Regions from separate parts of the Rhizobium sp. UBA1881 genome, predicted to be linked through region 1. Evidence: predicted binding sites of a transcription regulator. Region 1 holds the regulator's gene; each other region holds the start of a gene.
What was found. The regulator LexA, encoded in region 1, represses DNA repair genes until DNA is damaged. The targets are predictions, from matches to a motif close to TGTTCNNNNTGTGTTCNG.
Positions count from the first base shown of each region.

Region 2: B3605_RS25265 (putative DNA modification/repair radical SAM protein) is a predicted target of LexA. The motif match lies at 3,618-3,635, and genes of this name have one in related genera.
Region 3: B3605_RS14465 (ImuA family protein) is a predicted target of LexA. The motif match lies at 2,244-2,261, and genes of this name have one in related genera.
Region 4: B3605_RS11285 (2'-5' RNA ligase family protein) is a predicted target of LexA. The motif match lies at 1,535-1,552, and genes of this name have one in related genera.

Region 1 covers NZ_DDHH01000094.1:24,341-30,339, reverse strand. Annotated here, with positions in the region: gene B3605_RS11865 (ComEC/Rec2 family competence protein) at 71-2,482, shown strand; gene lexA (transcriptional repressor LexA) at 2,463-3,188, opposite strand; gene B3605_RS11855 (VOC family protein) at 3,388-4,272, shown strand; gene kdsA (3-deoxy-8-phosphooctulonate synthase) at 4,269-5,111, shown strand; gene eno (phosphopyruvate hydratase) at 5,266-5,999, shown strand, end outside.
Region 2 covers NZ_DDHH01000209.1:2,304-8,302, reverse strand. Annotated here, with positions in the region: gene B3605_RS25290 (LysR family transcriptional regulator VtlR) at 1-134, opposite strand, end outside; gene trxB (thioredoxin-disulfide reductase) at 157-1,131, opposite strand; gene B3605_RS25280 (Lrp/AsnC family transcriptional regulator) at 1,361-1,828, shown strand; gene B3605_RS25275 (glycosyltransferase family 4 protein) at 1,835-2,887, opposite strand; gene greA (transcription elongation factor GreA) at 2,917-3,393, opposite strand; gene B3605_RS25265 (putative DNA modification/repair radical SAM protein) at 3,641-4,873, shown strand; gene B3605_RS25260 (UdgX family uracil-DNA binding protein) at 4,873-5,999, shown strand, end outside.
Region 3 covers NZ_DDHH01000117.1:34,892-40,890, reverse strand. Annotated here, with positions in the region: gene B3605_RS14470 (Y-family DNA polymerase) at 1-1,507, opposite strand, end outside; gene B3605_RS14465 (ImuA family protein) at 1,428-2,180, opposite strand; gene B3605_RS14460 (ArsR/SmtB family transcription factor) at 2,843-3,205, shown strand; gene arsN2 (arsenic resistance N-acetyltransferase ArsN2) at 3,193-3,630, shown strand; gene B3605_RS14450 (arsenate reductase ArsC) at 3,645-4,172, shown strand; gene arsB (ACR3 family arsenite efflux transporter) at 4,174-5,232, shown strand; gene arsC (arsenate reductase (glutaredoxin)) at 5,235-5,657, shown strand; gene arsH (arsenical resistance protein ArsH) at 5,650-5,999, shown strand, end outside.
Region 4 covers NZ_DDHH01000092.1:33,778-39,776, forward strand. Annotated here, with positions in the region: gene B3605_RS11275 (methylated-DNA--[protein]-cysteine S-methyltransferase) at 1-166, opposite strand, end outside; gene B3605_RS11280 (glycosyltransferase) at 278-1,507, opposite strand; gene B3605_RS11285 (2'-5' RNA ligase family protein) at 1,631-2,248, shown strand; gene B3605_RS11290 (M14 family zinc carboxypeptidase) at 2,317-3,372, shown strand; gene B3605_RS11295 (ArsC family reductase) at 3,402-3,752, shown strand; gene ybaK (Cys-tRNA(Pro) deacylase) at 3,757-4,230, shown strand; gene B3605_RS11305 (hypothetical protein) at 4,244-5,050, opposite strand; gene B3605_RS11310 (aminopeptidase) at 5,202-5,999, shown strand, end outside.

The sequences.
Region 1 (5,999 bases):
CTGATTGCAGTTCAGGGTGGCTTTCGGGTGTCGTTGCATGCCGGGGTTGAATGCCAGTCACGTCGTTTTGATGCCACCCGAAGCGGCGCAAATTGCCAATTTGCCGGCCGTAACAGGGCAAAATGCCCGTGCCATAATGACGCGCGCGCCATTGACGCAGTCGACGTCAGGTTTTCTGAGTCGCGCAAGCCGCCAGATCCACCGCCAGACCGCAGCCGCCCGGCAGGCATTCGGCACGGAATTCGATCACGGCCGCTTTTTCCTGGCGTCGCCCATCTTCCTTGGCGCTGGCGCCATCGCCTGGTTCCGCCTTGCTGTCGATATCCAGCCCGTGCGGCTTCTCGCCTGGGCTATCCTCTTCGGTCTCGTCTTTGTCTTGGCGGGCTCGGCGCGCGTCGCAACACGCCGTGTGGCGATATCAGGCCTGCTCGTCGTCCTCGGCATGTTCGCGGCGCAGCTCGAGACCTGGCGCGCTGATACCGTCGTTCTCGATACAGCGGTGACGACGACTGTGACCGGCCGCGTGGAACGGCGCGAGGGAGATGACAATGGGCGCTGGCGCTATATCGTCAGGGTAACGCGCACGGACGAGCCGAGCCTCAAGCGTCCGCCGCAGCAGGTCTCGCTCGTCGCGCGTGCCGGCGAGCCCGTCCGGGTCGGTGGCTGGTTGACCGGTCGCGTGCGCCTGACGCCGCCGGCCGGACCGGCATTGCCCGAACTCAACGATTTCGCCTTCTCTGCCTATTTCGACGGCATCGGTGCCAACGGCTTCTTCTACGGCATCCCGCAGCCCGTCCCATCGCAGGCGGGCGGTGCCAGTCTCTCCGCCGCCGATCGAGCCATGGAATGGCTCTACGGTATGCGCAGCAGCATAGGCGACCGCATCCGCAGCATCCTGCCCGGCGATACCGGCGCCTTCGCCGCCTCGCTGGTCACCGACGAGAGACGTGCCATCTCCAACGAGACGACCGAGGCGCTGCGCCAATCTGGCCTCGCACACATCGTCGCGATCTCGGGCCTCAACATGGCGCTGTCGGCCGGTATCTGCTTTGTCGGGCTGCGCCTGTTCTTCGGCCTCTTCCCCGGTTTCGCGCAGGCCTATCCGACCAAGAAGCTCGCCGCCGGCAGCGCTCTTGTGGCGCTGACGGCCTATTACATGATCTCGGGCTTCGCCGTCTCCGCCGAGCGCGCCTTCATCATGATGGCGATCATGCTGGTGGCAGTGCTGTTCGATCGCCCCTCAATCAGCCTGCGCAACATTGCGCTCTCGGCGCTGCTGATCATCCTGATGTCCCCATCGGAGGTGCTGGGCCCAAGCTTCCAGATGTCCTACGCCGCGACGCTGGCGCTGGTCGCAGGCTTTGCCGTCTGGACCAGGAGGAGGCACCGCGAGAGCGTCTTTCTCACGCACCCCGCAATTAAGCCGGTCATGGTCACGTTCCGCTTCTTCGGCGGCATCGCGCTGACCTCGATGATCGGCGGTTTCTCGACAGCGCTGTTTTCGATCGAGCATTTTCACCGGCTGAGCGGCTATGGCCTTCCGGCTAACCTGCTCGCCATGCCGGTCATCTCCTTCATCGTCATGCCCTTCGGAATGCTCGCGATGTTGGCAACGCCATTTGGCCTGGATGCGCCGCTGTGGAGCGTCGCCGGCTTCGGGCTCGATCTGGTGATCGACATCGCCAAGATGGTGTCCGGCTGGGGCGGCAGTGTCGATATCGGGCGGATCCCCGAGTGGTACTTCGCGATCGCCGTGCTCGGCTTTCTTATATGGGGGCTGATGCGCACACGCCTGCGATGGATCGGCGCTACGGTTGCCGCGATCGCAACCCTCGTCGTTGTCCTGCTCCCGGCCGCCCCCACGCCAGAGCTTGTCGTCTCCGAGGACGGAAGCCTCGTGGCATCGGTCAAGAGCGACAGCCTCGCCAGCAACCGCGAGCGACCGCCCGACTTCATCTTCGGGCAATGGCAGCGCGCACTCGCGATCGAAGACCACAAGCCGCCCGATATGCTCGACGGCGAGGCCTTGTCCATTCCGAGAAGAGGTGAGCCACGACCAAGGCTGACGCCGAAACAACAACGCGAATCCCGCGCCATGATGCGCGCTGCAGCGGCCTCCACAAACGACAATCGCTTCCAGTGCCTCAAGACGGCCTGGTGCGTAACGGCACTCGACAGCGGCTACCTCATCGCGACGCTCGAAAACGCCGCCTATCTCGGCCCCGCCTGCGACGTGGCCGATATCGTCATCACGCCCGTCCGGCTTCGCCAAGCGACATGCCGCTCCGGCGCCATGCTGTTGACCGGCGAGACCCTCAGGCGATCGGGAGCCGTCGAAATCCGCATCGACGAGCAGGGGGCACCGGTCGTCAAAACAGCCTATGCAAGCCTCAGCCGTCCCTGGATGCGCCATCGCGCCTATGACTGGCGCAACGACAGCTTCAGCGATAACTCGTCACCACTCAGTGATATCGGCGAATAAGCCCGACTAGCTTGCCCTGAACCTTGACGCGGTCAGGCCCGAAAATGCGCGTTTCGTAAGCCGGGTTGGCGGCCTCAAGCGCGATCGAGGCGCCCTTGCGGCGGAAGCGCTTCAGCGTTGCCTCTTCATCGTCGACAAGCGCCACGACGATATCGCCGGGGTTGGCGGTATTGCCGTTGCGGATGATGACGGTGTCGCCGTCGAAAATGCCGGCTTCGATCATCGAGTCGCCCTTGACCTCGAGCGCATAGTGCTCGCCGGCGCCGAGCATATCGGCGGGGACGGTGATGTCGTGGGTGTTGTTCTGGATCGCCGAGATCGGCACACCGGCGGCGATCCGGCCCATGACGGGAACGGACGCCGAGTTACCGTTGTCGGCGCTCGGCGCTGCCTTCGGGGCAGGGGCTGCTGCCACCGGCTGCGGCTTTCCGAGGCTGCCCTCGATGACGCTCGGCGAAAAGCCGCGTCGCGGCTGCAGGCTCGGATTATAGGCTTCCGGCAACTTGATGACCTCGAGCGCGCGCGCCCGGTTTGGCAGCCGGCGAATGAAGCCGCGCTCTTCCAGCGCCGTGATCAGCCGGTGAATGCCGGATTTTGATGCGAGATCGAGTGCATCCTTCATTTCGTCAAAGGATGGCGGAACGCCCGACTCTTTCATCCGCTCATGAATGAACAGAAGCAGTTCTTGTTGCTTGCGTGTCAGCATCGAAATGAACCCCAGAGTCGTGAAACAAAGCCAGAACGGACACTATATGTTCCATATGTGTTCCGCAAGTGCCTAAATTTTCGTAAAACTTGGCTCGGAATCGTCGCGATTTTGCACTTCATTCGATTTAACCGCGCTCGCCTCTTGCATTGTGGCGAAAGCCAGCGCACATCTCTGCCGATTTCGGGAGGATTTGCTGATGCGTGACCCCCATCCTCTGGACCACGTGGTGCTGCCGGTCGTCAATATCGAGATGGCGCGCGAGCGCCTGGGCAAGCTCGGTTTCACCGTCGCCGCCGATGCGCGGCATCCATTCGGCACCGAGAATGCCTGCGTCTTCTTTGCCGACAAGACCTACCTCGAGCCGCTCGGCGTCGCCAGTCTGGAGACCTATGAGGCTGCCATCGGCGACGGCAACGTTTTCACCGCTCGCGACCGCGCCTTTCGCTTCCGCTGCGGCGACGACGGCTTGTCGGCTATCGTCTTCGGCACGCCGGATGCCGATAGCGATCACGCCCGCTTTACTGCCGATGGCATGAGCGGCGGCGAGATGCTGCAATTCGCCCGGCAGATGAAGATGCCGGATGGTTCCGAGGCGACCGCCGCTTTCCGCCTGGCTTTCGCGGCCGATCTGCGCGCGCCCGATTTCTTCCTCTTCGCCTGCCAGCGCGTCAACCCACTGCCCAGCGACCGCAAGGCGTTGGAAACGCATGCGAACGGCGTCTTGGGCATTCTGTCGATCGTGCTCTCTTCCTCCGATCCCAGGGCCTTCGCGCCGCTGTTGCAGTTGGCGTCGGATGCGCAGGCGACCCGCGAGGAGGCATTCGGTGTCAGCCTCGATGCCGGCAACGCCCGTATCAATATCCTGTCGCCGGATGGCTTGAACGCTTACTACGATCTCTCCGAGCCCAAGGCCGATCGCGGCCTGCGCGGCGCGGCGATTGTCTTTTCCGTTGCTGATCTCGCCGTGACAGAGGCGCATTTGGCTGCTAACGGGATCACCTATACACGCAAGAACAATCGAATTCTGGTGAAGGCCGCACCCGGCCAGGGCGCGCTCTTCGCCTTCGAGGAGAAACAATGACTGAAACCAATTCCGAAGTGGCCGTTGGCGAAGGCGCCGGCCGTGTGGTGTTTTCCAACGCCGGCAAGCTGTCGCTGATCGCCGGCCCCTGCCAGATGGAAAGCCGCGACCATGCCTTCATGATCGCCGGCACGCTGAAGGAGCTCTGCGACAAGCTCGGCATCGGCCTTGTCTACAAGTCCTCCTTCGATAAGGCCAACCGCACGTCGCTGTCGGCCCAGCGCGGCATCGGGCTTGAAACGGCGCTTGAGGTGTTCGCCGATCTCAAGAAGGAATACGGTTTTCCTGTCTTGACCGACATCCACACCGAGGAGCAGTGCGCCGAAGTCGCCACTGTCGTCGATGTGCTGCAGATCCCGGCCTTCCTTAGCCGGCAGACGGACCTGCTGGTCGCCGCCGCCAAGACCGGCCGCGCCATCAACGTCAAGAAGGGCCAGTTCCTGGCGCCTTGGGACATGAAGAACGTGCTTGCCAAGCTGAATGCCAGCGGCAACCCGAACATCATGCTGTGCGAACGCGGCGCTTCCTTCGGCTACAACACGCTGGTCTCGGACATGCGCTCGCTGCCGATCATGGAAGCCATGGGTGCGCCTGTTGTTTTCGACGCGACCCATTCGGTGCAGCAGCCGGGCGGGCAGGGCGGCTCCAGTGGCGGCCAGCGCGAATTCGTGGAAACGCTCGCGCGTGCGGCTGTCGCCGTCGGTGTCGCCGGTGTGTTCGTCGAGACGCACGAAGATCCCGACAATGCGCCGTCGGATGGCCCGAACATGGTCTATCTCAAGGATATGCCGCGCCTGCTCGAGAAGCTGCTGGCCTTCGACGCCATCGCCAAGGGCTGACGTTCAAACGACTGACACGTTCGTGTATTAGGCCAACCACGAATAATGCGGCGAAGCATGCGCAAAACGGCCCCAAACTGGCATTGTAATTTGCGCATCTTCGATTAAAGACGAATTTCAAACGATTTATCCACCCTCAAGCAGAGAAGAGCCGATGACCGCTATTACCGATATTATCGCCCGCGAGATTCTCGACAGCCGTGGTAATCCCACCGTCGAAGTCGATGTCTATCTCGAAGATGGCAGCATGGGCCGCGCCGCCGTTCCGTCGGGCGCATCGACCGGAGCGCACGAAGCCGTCGAACTCCGCGATGGTGGCAAGCGTTATCTCGGCAAGGGTGTCGAAAAGGCCGTCGAAGCCGCCAACACGGAAATCTTCGACGCCATCGGCGGCATCGACGCTGAAAACCAAATCCAGATCGACAACATCATGATCGAACTGGACGGCACGCCGAACAAGTCGCGCCTCGGCGCCAACGCCATCCTCGGCGTTTCGCTGGCCGTTGCCAAGGCTGCCGCTGAAGCTGCCGGCCTGCCGCTCTACCGCTACGTTGGTGGCGCTTCCGCGCACCTCCTGCCGGTTCCGATGATGAACATCATCAACGGTGGCGCGCATGCCGACAACCCGATCGACTTCCAGGAGTTCATGATCCTGCCGGTTGGCGCTGATTCCATCCGCGAAGCCGTTCGCATGGGCTCGGAAGTCTTCCACACGCTCCGCAAGGAACTCGCGGCCCAGGGTCACAACACCAACGTTGGCGACGAAGGCGGTTTCGCACCGGGTCTGAAGAGCGCTCCGGAAGCCCTCGATTTCATCATGAAGTCGATCGAGAAAGCCGGCTACAAGCCTGGCGAAGACATCCACCTCGGCCTCGACTGCGCCTCGAC
Region 2 (5,999 bases), on a different contig from region 1:
ACATCCTGCTCCAGCGCGCTCACCTGACGGCTGATCGCGGATTGGGACAGATGCAGCTTGTCGGCCGCGTGCGTGAACGAACCGGCTTCGGCAGCTGCGTGGAAAATACGCAGCTTGTCCCAGTCCAACGGCATTCCACCACCCCTCATGCCGATATTACTCCGCAGCTACGGCGACGGGCAGCTGGCCCGTGAGATAACGTTCGGCCTCGAGCGCTGCCATGCAGCCCATGCCGGCGGCGGTGATCGCCTGGCGGAAAGTGTCGTCGGTGACATCGCCGGCCGCGTAAATGCCCTCGACCGAAGTCGCGGTCGAATCAGGAGCGGTCCAGAGGTAGCCGTTGTCCTTCAGCTTCAGCTTGCCCTTGAAGAGCTCGGTTGCCGGCGCATGGCCGATCGCCACGAAGACGCCGTCGATCGTGTGGTCGGCAACAGTGCCGGTGCGCGTATCGCGCAGGCGAACGCCGGAGACGGACGGCGGCATCGGCGGCTTGGCCGGCGCGCCGGTGATTTCGGCGATCTCGGTGTTCCAGAGGATCTTGACGTTCTCCTTAGCGAAGATGCGTTCCTGCAGGATCTTTTCCGAGCGGAAACTGTCGCGGCGGTGAACGACCGTCACGGTCTTGGCGATGTTCGAGAGATACAGCGCTTCCTCGACGGCAGAGTTGCCGCCGCCGACCACGATCACGTCCTTGTTGCGATAGAAGAAGCCGTCGCAGGTGGCGCAAGCGGAAACGCCGAAGCCCTGGAAGGTCTGCTCGCTCTCGATGCCGAGCCACTTGGCCTTGGCGCCGGTCGCGATGATCAGCGTGTCGGCGGTCCAGACCTGGCCGCTATCGGTGCGGGCGACGAAGGGGCGCTGGTTCATCTCGACTTCGGTGACGATGTCGTTGACGATCTCGGCGCCGACATGCTTGGCCTGTTGCAGCATCTGGTCCATCAGCCAGGGGCCCTGGATCGGATCGGCGAAGCCCGGATAGTTCTCGACGTCGGTGGTGATCATCAGCTGTCCGCCTTGCTCCATCCCTGCAATCAGGACCGGCTTCAGCATCGCGCGCGCCGCATAGACGGCAGCGGTATAGCCGGCGGGGCCGGAACCGATGATGAGCACCTTGGTGTGGCGGGCGGACATGAGACTTCCTTTCAACTGGCTGGACGCGCTGGATATAAGGCGAATGCGGCCATCACGCGTCCATGCGTTATTTATGAACGACCAATGCTTTTATTCAAGGGCAGCCTTGCGTTACCAACAAGGCATTCGGTGTGGATGTGCAAGATTCCGTCATCCCAGGGAAAGATTCTTGCGTATTGTGCCGCTTTATATAGAAGCTGGATTCACGATTTTAAAGAAAGGCACTCGCTTGGTTCGCGCTGAACTGGACGCCATCGATATCAAGATCTTGCGTGAGCTGCAGGCGGATGGGCGCATGACCAACGTCGAGCTCGCCGACCGGGTCGGCATCTCGGCGCCGCCCTGCCTTCGGCGTGTGCGCAAGCTGGAAGAGTCCGGGGTCATCGAAGGCTACCACGCGATGCTGAACAGCCCGAAGCTGGGCTTCGATCTCGTCGCCTTCTGCATGGTCGGGCTCAAGCATCAGTCGGAAGCCAATCTCAAGGCGTTCGCCGCGGCGACGACGCAGTGGCCGCTGGTGCGGCAGGCCTGGATGGTCTCGGGCGACAGCGACTTCCTGCTGCATTGCGTCGCCGAAAACCTGACGCGGTTCCAGGACTTCGTTATCGAGGTGCTGACCGCCAACGAGCATGTCGACACGGTGCGCACCATGCTGACGATCCGCCAGATCAAGAAGCTCGGATTGACGGAAGTCTGAGTTGTCTCAGCCGAGGCTGTCGTAGACGGCCTTCAGCTTCGTGGCTTCGCCTTCGATGCGGAAGTTTTCCATGACATGCGTCTGGGCATTGGCGGCGAGCCGTGCCAGGCGGCTTTCATCATCCATGAGTACCGAAACGGCCTTTGCCATCGCATCGAGATCGTCGCGGGCAATCAGCAGGCCTGCGCCGTTATCGCCCGTGGTGACGATCTCCGGAAAGGCGCCGACATCGGTTGCGACAACGGGCACGCCCGAGGCCATGGCTTCGAGCGGCGTCAGGCCGAAACCTTCCCAGCGCTGCGGCGCGACGAAGAGATCGAGCGCGCGGTACCAGTCGTTGATGTTGGTGTGCTCGCCGACGAAGAGGATGCGGTCTGAGAGACCGGCGGCCGCGACCTTGGCCTTCAGGCCGTTCTCGAACTCGACATGCTGGGCCGTGGCGCGGCCGGCGACGATGGCGCTCCACTGAGGATGATCGGGGAGAAGCCGCAGCATGGTATCGACGAAAAGGTCCGTGCCCTTCTGGTGGCGGACGCGGCCGAAGCAGCCGGCGATCTTCTTGTCCGGGTCGAGGCCGCATTCGCGCTTGGCCTGCGCCTTATCGGATGGAGGCGAGAAGCGGGCGGTGTCGATGCCGTGCAGGATGACGGTGCTCGGGACTTCCAGATAGTTCGCCGTCTTGCCCGAGGTCGCGATTACGGCATCCATCTTCGAGACGAGAAACTTCGTCCAGCCGCTGTGCTTGCGCTGCGATGCGGAGGTGAAGACGATCTTCAGCTTCATGCGCAGGATGTCGCGCATGATGAGGGCAGGGAGCATCTCGATGTTGCGGCGGGCGTGCCAGACGCGGAAGGGCCGGGTCGAGGGCGCAGTCCACAGCTTCGAGAGATCACGGAAGCGGATATGCGGGATCGATGCCGGCAGACCCGGCCCGAGCGCTGCGATCTTCTGACCGAGCGCTCTCTGGACCGGGATAAGCTGGATGATCGTCGAGGTGACGCCTGACAGGCGCTTCTTGAAGTTCGGCGCTATGATTTCGACGTCAGCGATATCGACGATGTGCGATCGGCCGCGATCCGCCAAGGTCCTCAGCCCCAGGTGATGGCCAGAACTTCGTAAGCCTTGGAGCCGCCGGGCGCGTTGACTTCGATGGAATCGCCGACTTCCTTGCCGATCAGCGCGCGGGCGATTGGGGAGGAAATGGAGATGCGGCCGGCCTTCACGTCGGCTTCCTGGTCGCCAACGATCTGGTAGGTCTTTTCTTCCTCGGTGTCCTCATCGACGAGCTTCACCTTGGCGCCGAACTTGATCGTGCTGCCGGACATCTTGGAGAGGTCGATAACCTCGGCGCGCGCCGTCAGATCTTCGAGCTCGCCGATGCGGCCTTCGTTGTGGCTCTGCGCTTCCTTGGCGGCATGGTACTCGGCGTTTTCCGAGAGGTCGCCGTGTGCGCGAGCCTCGGCAATCGCCTCGATGATTCGCGGGCGTTCTTGCTGCTGACGCCAGCGCAGCTCTTCCTGCAGCTTGACGAAACCACCCTGCGTCATCGGTACCTTATCAACCATTTTCTTGTCCTTCAGTCTTTGTGTCGGCTAGGCAGAGACACAAAAGAAAACAGGTCCCGAAGGGGAACTTCGGAACCATGCAAAAACTCTATCTGCTTCGTTTATAGCAGATTGCCTCCGTCGATTTCCAGAGAATTCGATGAAGCGACTTGCAACCCCTCATGGCTTTTCGCGTCAAACTTGAAAAACATCAATCTATGGCGGCTTTTCTTGACTGTTAGCGATGGAACATATAGTGAACATAGGCATGAAGAAGTCACTCGAAGAGCGGTTGGCCATCCTCTCGGACGCGGCCAAGTATGATGCCTCCTGCGCCTCCAGCGGTACGACCAAACGTGACTCGTCCAAATCGGGCGGGCTTGGTTCGACGGAGGGCGCCGGCATCTGTCACGCCTACGCGCCGGATGGGCGATGCATATCGCTGCTGAAGATCCTGCTCACCAATTTCTGCATCTACGACTGCGCCTATTGCATCAACCGCTCGTCCAGCAATGTGGAGCGGGCGCGGTTCACGCCCGAGGAGGTTATCTGGCTGACGCTGGAGTTTTATCGGCGCAATTATATTGAGGGGCTGTTCCTGTCGTCTGGCATCATCCGCTCCTCCGACCACACGATGGAAGAGATGGTGCGGATCGTACGGGAGTTGCGCACCACGCATAATTTCCGGGGCTACATTCATCTGAAATCCATTCCCGAGGCGTCGCCGCATCTGATCGAGGAGGCGGGGCTTTATGCCGATCGTCTGTCGCTCAACATCGAGCTGCCGACCGATCGCGGCATCGCGCAGCTGGCGCCGGAGAAGAAGCCCGCCAGCATCCGCCGCTCGATGGGTGATCTCCGATTGAAGATCGAGGCGGCGTCTGAGCCGACGCTGCAGACCAAGCGGCGCAAGCGCTTCGTGCCGGGCGGGCAGAGCACGCAGATGATCGTCGGGGCCGATGGCGCCAATGACGCGACCATTCTCGGGACCAGCGCGCAGCTTTACGGAAGCTACGGGCTGCGGCGCGTCTATTACTCGGCTTTCAGCCCCATTCCCGACTCGTCGAAGAACCTGCCGCTGATCAAGCCGCCATTGATGCGCGAGCACCGGCTCTATCAGGCCGACTGGCTCTATCGCTTCTATGGCTTCGGGATCGACGAGATCACGTCCTCGCAGGAGGGCGGGATGCTCGACCTCAATCTCGATCCGAAACTTGCCTGGGCGCTTGGCAATCGCAACGACTTCCCCGTCGATATCAACAAGGCGCCGCGCGAGACGCTGCTGAGGGTGCCGGGACTGGGGACGAAGACGGTGAAATCGATCCTATCGGCGCGCCGTTTTAGACGACTTAGGATCGAGGACCTGACGCGGCTTGGTGTGTCGATCAAGAAGGTGCAGGCGTTCATCTCGGCGGAGGGTTGGTCGCCACGCCGGCTGATCGACCGGCCGGATTTGAGGGCGATGTTCGAGCCGAAGCCGGAACAACTGTCGTTGCTGTGATGATTACCGTGTTGCTGGAGGGCCGGGGGGAGTTGGCCGAGTGGCGGGACGCGGCGCGGCGACTGGCTGCCTCGGGTGTTGCGCCCGAGGAGATCGAGTGGCGGGAGCGGTATCGCGAGACGGATCTGTTTGCCGCGCCTGAAGTGTCGAAACTGCCGGCGCTCGATGCTTCCAAGCCGCTGACGGTACCGCCCTCCTTTATCGGGCTTGCGGAAGCGGTGATCTGCCATAGCGATCCGATGCGGTTTTATCTGCTCTACCGGCTACTCTGGCGGCTGCAAAGTGATCGGTCTTTGCTCGACGTCGCCTCGGACGAGGACGTGGCGCGGGCGCGGGCGATGGACAAGAGCGTTCGCCGCGACGCGCACAAGATGACGGCCTTCGTGCGCTTCAAGGAGGTGGGATCGGGGATTTCGCTCAACGGGCGGCGGAAGTTTCTCGCCTGGTTCGAGCCGGATCACCACATCGTCGCGCGCAAGGCGCCGTTCTTCCAGAAGCGCTTCAACGACATGGATTGGGTGATCGCGACGCCCAAGGGGTCGGCTGCCTGGGACGGCGAGAAGCTGACCGTCAGCCATGACCCCTGCGAGAAGCCCGATCTCACCGATCCGGCCGACCAGCTGTGGCGGACCTATTATGCCAACATCTTCAATCCGGCGCGCCTGAAGGTGAAGGCGATGCAGGCGGAGATGCCGAAGAAATACTGGAAGAACCTGCCCGAGGCCGATCTCATTCCCGGCATGATCGCCGATGCGGAAAGCAAGGTTCTTGATATGGCGAAACGCCGGGCGAGCGAGCCACTGCCGTTTCACGACCGGCTGCAGGAAGCGGCGCGGCGGGTGCCAGCAGCACCTCGGGCGCCCGTGGGCACGTTGGCAGCGCTGCGTGAGGAGGCGGCCCGCTGCACGCGCTGTCCGCTGCATGAGAAGGCGACGCAGACGGTGTTCGGCGAGGGGCCTGAAAATGCGAACGTGATGTTCGTCGGCGAGCAGCCGGGGGATCAAGAGGATCTCGCCGGGCGGCCGTTCGTCGGGCCTGCGGGCAAGGTGTTCGATCAGGTGGCCGGCGAGGCGGGGATCGACCGACAGTCGGTCTATGTCACCAATGCGGTGAAGCACTTCAAATA
Region 3 (5,999 bases), on a different contig from region 1:
CGAAGACCCCGTGCATGTACCACTGCCGGTCGCCCGTCTCCGGATCGACGCCGTCGCCGGAGCGATAGACCCAGAAGCGCTCCCCGATTTCGTTCTCGACAACGTAGTAGTCGCGCACCGCTTCCAGCTCGCTGTCGCGCATCCACCACTCGCCGAATATGCGTTCCGGGCCGTCCGCCCGCTTCACCGCATGCCGCCTTCCGCGCCAGGTAATTGCGCGCGGCGGATGGTCGGGTGTCAGTGCGATGGCCGTGATCCGGTCCGGCCGGTCGAGGAGACGGACAGGTCTCTTCCAGTGGTTGACCCATGTCTGTCCGACGTCGTCCGCGGCCGGGTCGATCCTCTGCACGCATCTCTCCGGGACGTCGGAGGCGACGGGAGCGAGGCGGTAGACGCGCTGGCCGCGGTTGCCGAGGATATCGATGAGCGGCGTGATGTCGGTCGTCTCCTCCTCCACCAACGACGACGAGCGCTGCTCCTCGTCGAGAGGCTGCGTCACGACCGCGACGAGCGTCAGCTTCTCGATACCCCACCCCGGCTCGATCTTCTCGGTGCGATCCTTGAAGAGCTTGGTCAGCCAGGCGACGTCGCGCGCAGGCTTCGCGGTGCCCGCACGGATTGCCTGGCGCGTGCCATCGACCTTCTCCACCAAAAGGTCGGTTCGCCGGACTCCGAGACCCCGGCGCTGGAGCTCGCCGACGAGCTGGACGACCAGCCTCCCGACATATTTGTTGATCGTCTCGGCCGCACCGATGGGTTCTGCGAACGCGCGGGAGACCTCGATCCATTCCGGCGCGCGGACCGGCTCGACCGGCTCGGACATTCGGCCGAACATCTGATCGAGACGACGCCCGATCTCCGGGCCGAAGCGGAGAGCGAGCGGCGCTCGCGCGGTGTTGGCGAGCTCGCCGATCGACTGAAAGCCCAGCATCCGGAGGTCGCCGACGATCTTGTCCGGCAGCCGCAGTAGCGACAAAGGAAGCTTCTCGACGGCCCGGACGATCTCGCCCTTCGGAACGATGACGGTCTCCCGCGTGATCGCCCGCGCGCAGGCATGCGCCGCGCCCCAGGTGTCGGCGATTGCGACGCGCGCCGTCAGGCCCCTCGCGCGGAATTGGTTGGCGACTTTTTCCAGCATGGGCTGCTCCCCGCCCTGCAGGTGGTCGGCACCTTCCGTGTCCATGACGATGCCGTCCGGCCCGTCGACGGCGATTATGGGCGAGTACACGGTCAGCGCCCAGAGCGCGATGCGTTCGAGGGCGACAGCGTCGGCGACCGGGTCGGCGTCGATCAACAGCAGGTCGCGGAAGATCGCCTGCGCCTTGGCGGCCGGCATTCCTACCCGCACGCCGACCTTACGGGCGGCGGCGTCGGCGGCGGAGACCCAGCGCTTCGAGCCGGACTTCGCGATCACGGCGATGGCCTGCTCAGCCGAAATGGAGGGATCGGCCCGGCGTATCCTGTCGGTCGGCAGATCGGGAAGAAATATGGATACGACCCTTGTCATCGCAGGCTCCGATTTCAAACTCAGCACACTCGCCCGCGCGGCTCCGCATTAATTCCAGTAGCCACCTCGCCCGTCCCAGCCCCGGAACCGGAAGCTCGTCAGACGGAAGGACGCTGACCCGCCATCTCGTTGTCGACGCGGTCGGCTGGCCGAAGTCGCTGGCTTCGGTCTGTCGCCTCCACCGCCGGACGGCGATGGCCATCGTCCCGGTCCGCTCCGCCGCGAGCTGGAGCCGTCTCGACGCCGTCATCGGCAGCCGGACGAGCTCGCCGACGACCACCCCCAGTCCGCCGAAGGACAGGCATTCCTCCATTGACGCCAGTACGTCCTCCTCTCGGTCGCCCTCGATGAAGACGACCCGGTCGGGATGAAGGCCGGCCTGCGCGAGCGCCGGAAAGAAGAGATCGGGCCGCGTCAGGCACCAGGCGATCTTCCCCTTTGTCCGGGCGGCTATCCCCGCGGCGAAGAGCGCGGCAGCCGCCCCGTCGACGGTTCCCGATCCGCCGCCCGCGAACTCGTGCAGGGCGCCGTGGGCAAGGCCGCCGCCCGGCAGAACGCGATCGATCTCAGGAACGCCGAACGGCAGGCAGCCGGCCGCCCTGGCGCCGCCGCCTTCAAGGGCGGAGATGCGCTCGCGCAGGTCGGCGAGAACTGTCTCGCGGGCAGCCGACATCGGTCACGAATCCTTTCGAAATCGCGGTGAAACATGGACGACATCATGTCGTGAGAACTTGCTTGTTCTCTATCTGTTCCTTATCGTCGGCGGCGTCAAGATGGTCGGGAGAGCAGGAATCTAATCCTAGAATTAGCGGAAGCTCAGATTCGGCGAGTGGAATCAAAATTGTAGCCGAATCTCGTAAGTGGGCGCCGCCATTGAAAATATTTTTGTCATCGTCGGCGCGTTGCCTGTGGATTTCGGATCGGGTAATCAGCCTCCGCTCGAGACGGGCGGGATCATGGAGATGGAATGGGAAGACGACGAGCCGCGCCTGACAACGAGGGCGGTCCGACCCTGAGGGACGTCCGTGCCGCGATCATCGAGGTAGAGTGCGCTGTGTGCGATCTACGGGATCAGCTCGACCGGAAAATCCTCGTCGCACAGTTCGGGGCGGGCATCAGCTTCAGGCGGCTGCGTCGCCGCCTGTCCACGGGCTGCAAGCGCATATGCCATCCTGAGGGCGACCGTTGCGGGACGCGGTTTCCATGTCTCGATAGGTGATCGGGCTGCCGCCCTTCGTTGTGCAAGCTGGAATGCGGCCTTTAAATTTAGTCCAAGCAAAAGAACCATATGTAAAACAGGTTGACAGACGGCGATATATCCATCATTCTGGATATATGGAATCGAAATTTGCAATCGCGGCGCTTGCCGCCCTCGCCCAGACTACCCGGCTCGAGACGTTCCGCACCCTCGTGAAGGCGGAACCCGACGGAGTTCCTGCTGGAGAACTCGCACGGATGCTCGACGTCCCGCAGAACACGATGTCGGCCCATTTGGCGACCCTGCAGCGCGCGGGCATTATCAAGAGCGAGCGCCAGAGCCGCTCCATCATCTACCGCGCCGACCTCGAAGGCTTCCGCGATCTCACGCTGTTTCTCCTCAAGGACTGCTGCGGTGGAAACGCCGAGCTTTGCGCACCTCTCATCGCGGACCTGGCGCCCTGCTGCACTCCGGAAGGATCGGCGACGTGCGCGAACTGACCCTCAGTCAGATCGGGTCGGGCGACGACATCAGGACGGCCTTAGTCGATGCCGGTCTCCCAGCGGACGACCTCGACGAGGTGGGTCGGGTCTATTTCGAGTGCCGTACTTCCGAAGGAGAGCTGATCGGGTTCTCCGGACTGGAGGAATGCGGACGCGACTTTCTCCTTCGATCCCTCGTCGTCCTCCCGGAATTTAGGTCGCAAGGGCTCGGGCGAGAACTGGCGGCGGCGACGATCGCCCGGACGCCGCCGGATGCAGGCGTCTATCTCGCGACGACGAGCGCCGCGCCGTTCTTCGAATCCATGGGGTTCATCCGTGTAGAACGTGACGAGACGCCATCGGCAATCCTTTCGACCCGCCAGCTTTCGGGCCTCTGCCCGGCATCTGCGACGATCATGAGACTGAACAGGCCACCGACCTAACACGGAACCCGACCATGACCGACAAGACCTACAACGTGCTCTTCCTGTGCACGGGCAATTCCGCACGCTCGATCCTTGCCGAATCCATCCTGAACAAGGAGGGTGCGGGACGATTTCGCGCCTTCTCGGCGGGCAGCCAGCCGAAGGGAGAGGTAAACCCGCACGCCCTGAAGGAACTGGCCGCCCTTGGCTATCCGTCGACGGGCTTCTCATCGAAGAGCTGGGACGTCTTCGCCGAACCCGGCGCGCCGGAGATGGACTTCATCTTCACCGTCTGCGACAGCGCGGCCGGCGAGGCCTGCCCCGTATGGATGGGTCATCCGATGACCGCCCACTGGGGCGTCGAGGATCCGGCCGCCGTCGTCGGAACCGAGGTGGAGATCCAGCGCGCCTTCGCTCAGGCGGCCCGCTTCCTCAAGAACCGCATCGCCGCGTTCATCAACCTTCCCATCGCATCGATCGACCGCATGGCACTCGAACAGCACGTCCGCCAGATCGGCAGGCTGGAAGGCGCGTCGCTGAAATCCGCAAAGGCTGAATGAGATGTCCACCTTCGAACGCTACCTGACCGTCTGGGTCTTCTTCTGCATCGTTGTCGGCGTCGCGCTGGGACATCTCATGCCCGGCGTCTTCCACGCCATCGGCGCGGCCGAGGTCGCCAAGGTGAACATCCCGGTCGCCGTCCTCATATGGATGATGGTCGTCCCGATGCTCCTGAAGATCGACTTCGGCTCTCTGGTAAAGGTCGGCAGCTACTGGCGCGGGATCGGGGTTACGCTCTTCGTGAACTGGGCGGTCAAGCCGTTCTCGATGGCCCTCCTGGGCTGGCTATTCGTCGGATGGCTTTTCCGACCCTACCTCCCCGCCGACCAGATCGACTCCTACATCGCGGGGCTGATCATCCTCGCCGCCGCGCCGTGCACCGCCATGGTCTTCGTATGGTCGAACCTCACCCGCGGCGAGCCGCACTTCACATTGTCCCAGGTCGCTCTCAACGACGCGATCATGATCGTCGCCTTCGCCCCTATCGTCGGCCTGCTCCTGGGCCTGTCGGCCATCACCGTTCCTTGGGACACCCTAACCATCTCGGTCGTACTTTACATCCTGATCCCCGTCGCAATCTCGCAGATTCTACGGAGAAGGCTGACCTCCGCCGGAACGACGCGCGCGCTCGATGCCTTGCTGGCGAGACTGCAGCCGCTCTCCCTCGTCGCCCTGCTCGCCACCCTCGTCCTCCTGTTCGGCTTCCAGGGCGAGCAGATCATCGCGCAGCCCGCCGTCATCGGCCTCCTCGCCGTGCCCATTCTGATTCAGGTGTATTTCAATTCCGGCCTAGCCTACCTGCTGAACCGAATGTCGGGCGAACAGCACTGCGTCGCCGGGCCGTCGGCGCTTATCGGTGCCAGCAACTTCTTCGAACTGGCGGTCGCCGCCGCCATAAGCTTGTTCGGCTTCCAATCAGGAGCGGCGCTGGCGACCGTCGTCGGCGTTCTGATCGAAGTTCCGGTCATGCTGTCCGTCGTCTGGATCGTGAACCGTTCGAAGGGCTGGTACGAGGCCGCGCCCGCCGTCTCCCGAAACACCGTCACCGAAAGGAACTGATCATGGACGTCGTCATCTACCACAACCCCGCCTGCGGGACGTCGCGCAATACGCTGGAGATGATCCGCAACGCTGGGATAGAGCCGACCGTCATCGAATACCTGAAGACGCCGCCGTCGCGCGCCGAGCTGACCAGGATGATCGACGACGCCGGCCTGACAGTCAGGCAGGCGATCCGCGAGAAGGGAACGCCATATGCCGAATTGGGCCTCGACGATCTTGCACTGACCGACGACCAGTTGCTGGACGCGATGCTGACGGAACCCATCCTGATCAACCGGCCGTTCGTCATCACGCCGATGGGCACACGCCTGAGCCGGCCGTCCGAGCTCGTTCTCGACATCCTCCCGGAAACGCACAAGGGCGCCTTCACCAAGGAAGACGGCGAACGCGTCCTCGACAAGGAGGGAAAGCGCATTGTCTGAAGGATTCCCCGCTCTCGACGAAGTCCACCTTCGCCAGCCCGATCTCGATGCCCTCCGGCCGGCGTTCTCCACGCACAAGCCGCGCATCCTGATCCTCTACGGGTCGATCCGCGAGGTCTCCTACAGCAGGCTGCTCGCACACGAGTCCCGCCGTCTGCTCGAGCGCCTCGGGTGCGAGGTCAGGATCTTCGAGCCCAAGGGCCTTCCCCTGCCCGACGACGCGCCGGTCGGCCACCCGAAGGTGCAGGAGCTGCGTGAACTGTCGGAGTGGTCGGAGGGACAGGTCTGGATCAGCCCGGAACGCCATGGCGCGATGACAGGCGTCATGAAGTCGCAAATCGA
Region 4 (5,999 bases), on a different contig from region 1:
GGGCGGCCGGCTCGGCATCGGGGACGCGGCGCAGAAGCAGGCGTTCGGTTCCGTCGGCGCTTGACGTCGGCAGCTGGAAGCGGGTGATGCCGATGGCGTTCCATGCGATGCCGCAAAAACCGCCCGCGGTTTCGAATATGGCGTAATGCTGTGCTTGTTGGGCCATGGGTCTCGCCTCCCGATATCGAAGCTTGCCGACCTAAAGATCGGCCTCACCCGAAAATCGTACCTGACGGCTACGAATTCAACCCGTTTCTTGCGCGTAGAGAATTTGCGGTCAGCCGCGCGCCTGGAGGGGCTCGGTTTCTTCCTGCGCCGGCTTTGCGAGATCGGGGCGCAGCTTGGCGAAGACGGCGTCGAAGCCGGCGGCGATCTTTTGTGGCTCGTAGCGACGTGCGGCCTCTAACGCTGCGCGCGACAGCGCCGGAATGGCCTCTGGTTTTGCCGCCATGGAGGCGATCTCGGCGGCCAGCGCCTTGTCGTCGCCGGGGTCGAAGAGATAGCCGTCCTTGCCCGGGTCGATCGATTCAGGAATGCCGCCAGAGCGGGCGCCGATGACGGGGACGCCTTGCGCGAAGGCCTCGATCACCACGCGGCCGAAGGGCTCGCGAAAGAGCGAGGGCACCACGAGCACGTCGATCTGAGGGAAGAAATCCTCGGGCTTGGTCCAGCCTAGAAACTTCGTATTCTCGCAGGGAAACTTCTGCGGCAGCGACTTCGAATAATCGCTCTTGGCGCTGCCGGCGATGACGAAGCGGACGTTCTGGTCGTTCACCAGCCGATGGGCTGCGCGGGCGAGCGTATCGAGGCCCTTCACCGGATCATGCACGCCGATGAAGCCGAAGCGCATCGGTCCCTCGGGGGGCTTGCGCGGTTCTCTCAGGGCAATCGGCGGGACGGCGCCGGGCACGCGGTGGGTGCTGGCATTGGGGAAATAATCATGCTCGGTGTGGCGGCCGATGATGAAATCGGTTTCGCCGATCACGGCATCGACATAGCGCGAGAAGAATTTCTTGCCGTAGGATGAGACCTGGCAGGAGGAACAGGCGCGCACGCAATTGTCGTCGCCGCGCCGCATGCTGGCCTTCCAGCAGAGCAGAAAGGCACTGCGCAGGATATGGCAGACCGGCACGCCTGAACGCTTGGCCGCCGCCCAGGTGGCGACGTTGATATTTTCGATGCTGTCGGTCAGCACGATATCCGGCTTGAAGCGCCGGATTTCGCGGCGCATGACGAGATAGGCGCGCGGATTGAAATTCTCCAGCGCGTGCCAGATCAGCTTCTTCCAGCCCGGCCGCGGCAGGCGGTAATTCCAGTCAATGTTCAGCGTCTTCAGGCGGTGCACGGGGACGCCGTCATAGACCTCGTGCTTGTCCTCGCCCGAGACGTTGACGACTTCCAACTCGTGACCGGCCGCGATCAAGAGCTTGGCCACCATCATCGCCGAAATCGGGCCGCCGCCATCGATGAAGGGCGGAAAGGCCGCGCAGGCCATCAGGATACGCATAACAAGACTCCCGGCATCGATACTGAATGTTCTTCTTTTGTTCTTGATTTCCTCAATTCACCTGATACCATCCCTGCGTTCCCTGGATAGACAGAGGCGGGGCGGATGCTCCGGTGGTTGGTCATGCACGAACAGAACACGCAATCGTCCTTCGATTTCGCAAGCCGCACGATGCACCCGAAATCGTCAAGATTTGGCAAAGAAACCCTGTTTTTCGCGATTCTGCCGGATCCCGACGCGCGCCAGGCGTGCCTGGAGATCCAGACGCGCTTGCAGAGGGAACATGACGGGCTGCTCTCGCCCATGACGCCCGAGCGGTTGCACGTTTCGCTCTATGGCGTCGCCAGCGCGGAGAAGATCAAGGACGAGATGATCTTCGCGGCCTGCCAGGCAGCATCTGAAGTCGATGCCTGCCGTTTCGATCTCAGCTTCGATCATGTCGCGACGTTCAAAACGGCGTCGCGCAACGCCATCGTGCTCTCGGGCAATGGCGGTCGGGAACTGTTGCGACAGTTGCATATCCAGATCGGTATCGAGATGCATGCGATCGGCTGCGACCCGCATGTGAAAGCCGATTTTCAGCCGCATGCGACGCTGTTTTACGCCGACGAGACGGTGGCAAAGACCACGCTTGCCGCGCCTGTTGTCATGCCCGCGCGGGAGTTCGTGCTCTTGCACAAGCGGCCGGGTGAGCCGAACTACGAGCATGTGGAAAGCTGGCCGCTCAGCGAACGCGGCTGACACCTTGCCTCATGCATCGGAACGCGCTTAAAGCTGCTGCAGCAATGACAGCAGCAGCGGAGACAAAGATGGATAGGCCGGAGATCATCATTTCAGGCGATACGGCGGGAATGGAGTGGCGGCTGCCGGTGCTGCGCTTCAAGGGCAGCGACCCGAAGGCGCCGAAGATCTATATCCAGGCGGCGCTGCATGCCAACGAGCTGCCGGGAACGGCGCTGGTGCATTTCCTCTGCGAGAAACTGCGCGCGGCCGACAGCGTCGGCGAGATCCGCAGCGACATCACGATCGTTCCACATGCCAACCCCATCGGTGCGGCGCAATCGCATTTCGGCGAGCTGCAGGGCCGGTTCGATCTCGGTACGCGCACCAATTTCAACCGCGAATTCCCGCTGATCTCGGTCAAGGATCGCGACGGGCTGGTGGCGGAGCTCGACCGCTACAATGCCGTCGACCGGCTAAAGCGGCAGCTGATGCATATGGCGCTCGAAGCGGATCTGGTGATCGACCTGCATTGCGACGATGAATCGCTGCAATATGCCTATATCGACGAGGCCTTCTGGCCGGAAGCGGCCGATCTCGCAGCAGCACTCGACATGGAAGCGGTGCTCCTGTCGGATGGCGAAAGCTCGGCCTTCGAAGAGGCGATCGGCTATGCCTGGAAGCACGAAACGCAGGAAAAGAAGACGCGGCTGCCGGGCAAGCTCTCGGTCACCGTCGAGCTCCGCGGCATGCGCGACGTCTACCCAGAGATGGCCAAGAAGGATGCCGAGGGGCTGTTCAATTTCCTCGCCGCGCGCGGCGCCATCGCCCGTCAGGTTACGCTTGCGCCCTTCACCGGCCCTGCCGTGCCGCTCGACAATATCGAGATGATCCGCGCGCCTGAGGCCGGCACTGTCCTGTTCCACCGCAACATCGGCGAGGAGATCAAGGAAGGCGAGCTGCTCGCGACCATCCTCACCCGGCCGGGCGTGGCCGACGGCGCGATCGAAGTGCGCGCACCGCAGGCGGGGCTGATCGTCACCCGCACCTCGTCGCGCCTCGTGCGCCGCCGCGCCGACCTGATGAAGATCGCCTGCGGGGCGGCCAGCAAAGTTGCGCGCAAGCCCGGCGCGCTGGAAAACTGAGCGCCTTAGAACCGATTGGGAAGAACCGAATGACCGTCACCATCTATGGCATCAAGAACTGCGACACGATGAAGAAGGCCCGCAGCTGGCTGGAAGAGCACGACGTCGCCTATGATTTCCACGACTACAAGGCTTCCGGTATCGACCGGGCGCATCTGGAGAAGTGGACGCAGGAAGCGGGCTGGGAAACGGTGCTCAACCGCGCCGGAACGACCTTCCGCAAGCTGTCGGATGACGCCCGCGAAAACCTCGATCGCGAGAAGGCGATCGCGCTGATGCTGGAGCAACCGTCGATGATCAAGCGGCCGGTTGTCGAGGCTGACGGCAAGCTTCTGGTCGGCTTCAAGCCGGAGATCTATGGCGGATTCTTCAAGGGCTAATCGGATGTCGAAGACGACGCGGGCGACGCAGGTTCTGGAAAAGGCGAAGGTCGCCTTTTCCGTCCACACCTATGAGTACGATCCGAACGCCGAACGCATCGGGCTACAGGCGGCCGAAGCGATCGGCGAGGAGCCGCATCGCGTGTTGAAGACGCTGATGGCCGAGGTGGACGGCAAGCCTGTCTGCGTCGTCGTCCCCTCCGACCGCGAGGTCAGCATGAAGAAGCTCGCCGCCGCCTTCAAGGGCAAGTCGGCCAACATGATGAAGCCGGCGGATGCCGAGCGCCTGACCGGCTATCATGTGGGCGGCATCAGCCCCTTCGGCCAGAAGAAGCTGGTTCCGACGGCAATCGAGGAAGCGGCGATGAGCGAGGCCCTCGTCTACATGAATGGCGGGCAGCGCGGATTGCAGGTGCGGCTTGCCCCGAAGGATGCGCTCGACGTGTTGAAGGCGACGGCGGCTGCGCTGGTGGCGTGAGCGAGTTCCAGCCTCAACCCTTCCATTTGGCGGCCCAGTCCTTCAGCGCCGCCCGCGCCTTGTCCGGCCACTGCTTGACCGGCGGGCGAACGATGATCTTCTTGTTGAAAGGCTTCCAGGCCAGATAGACGGTGCGGCTGTCGATATCAGCGACGAGGATCGCCTCCTCTTCGGTGCACATATGCGGCGTGCAGGCCATGCCGGTGAAGACGTCGCCATCGAAACTGCCGCTGCCGACGCCGGTGATGCTGCGCTCATACTGTTCCTTGTCGGCACCCAGAAGAGCGTATATTTCCTTTGCCACCGCCGCGTTGGAGAAGAGTTCCGCCGGATGCGCCGCCTTGTGATCGCGCAGCGCGTCCCAGCCCGTTGCGGCATTGGGCGTGAAGGCGACGTCGGCCAATGGCTTGAAGCCGTCCGGCGCAGTCCAGGACCACTGCACGCCGGCGCGGCCGGGGATCGGCTGCGAGAAAAACAGCAGATGATCGCCCTTGTTTTCGACCTCCAGTCCGACGCAATCGTCCGGCTGCCCGTCGAGACGCGGAACGGCGCCCGGTGAAAAGGACAGCACGAAACGATCGCCCGGGCAGGCATTGCCGCCATTGGACGAGGAGCCGATGGCAACCGGGACATTGCCGACGACCGCCATTTCCTCGATCATCAGATAGGCATTGGCCAGCAGCCTGCTGCCATCGACCGTCAAGGCAAGCTCGTCATCCTGCTTCACGACCTCGACCTTGTGGCCGAACATGGTCATGCCGAGTTCGCCAGCGACTGCCGCTGCCGGCAGGGCGAGGCCCGCCGCGGCCAGTATCCCCATCAGCTGTCTCATCCGCTCCCCACTTGCCCGATGTCCCCTTGGGACATCTGAATATGCACGGTTGAAATTGGCAAGGGCCGCAAGCTTCAATTTCGCCGCAAAGGGATCTAAGTCTGATGACCTGTCCGTTCGTTTCAGAAGGTGATCGATCATGAACTACATGCCGCAGGGCGATAACGCCGTGGACCCCATCAAGCTCGACAAGCTCGCTGAAGTCGCCGTCAAGGTCGGGCTGCAGCTTCAGAGCGGCCAGGATCTCGTGATCACCGCGCCTGTCGTGGCGCTGCCGCTGGTGCGGCAGATCACCAAGCATGCCTATATGGCGGGTGCGGGCCTGGTCAGCGCCTTTTATTCCGACGAGGAATCGACGCTGGCGCGCTATCAATATGCCAATGATGCGAGCTTCGACCGGGCGTCCAGCTGGCTCTACGAGGGCATGGCGAAGGCCTATGCGAACGGGGCGGCGCGGCTTGCTGTTGCCGGCGACAATCCGATGATGCTTTCCGAGCAGGACCCCGCCAAGGTCGGCCGCGCCAACCGGGCGATGTCGACGGCCTACAAGCCGGCGCTCGAGAAGATCTCCAATTTCGACATCAACTGGAACATCGTCTCCTATCCGAACCCGGCCTGGGCAAAGCTGGTGTTCCCCAATGATCCCGAGCCGATCGCGGTCGCCAGGCTCGCCAAGGCGATCTTCGCCGCCTCGCGCGTCGACGTCGAAGACCCGATCGCGGCCTGGGCGGAGCATAATGCCAACCTCCGCAAGCGCTCCAGCTGGCTGAACGGCGAGCGTTTTTCGGCCCTGCATTTCACCGGCCCGGGCACGGACCTGACGGTCGGGCTTGCCGATGGCCACGAGTGGCACGGCGGCGCGTCGACCGCCAAGAACGGCATCACCTGCAACCCGAACATCCCGACCGAAGAGGTGTTCACGACGCCACATGCGTTG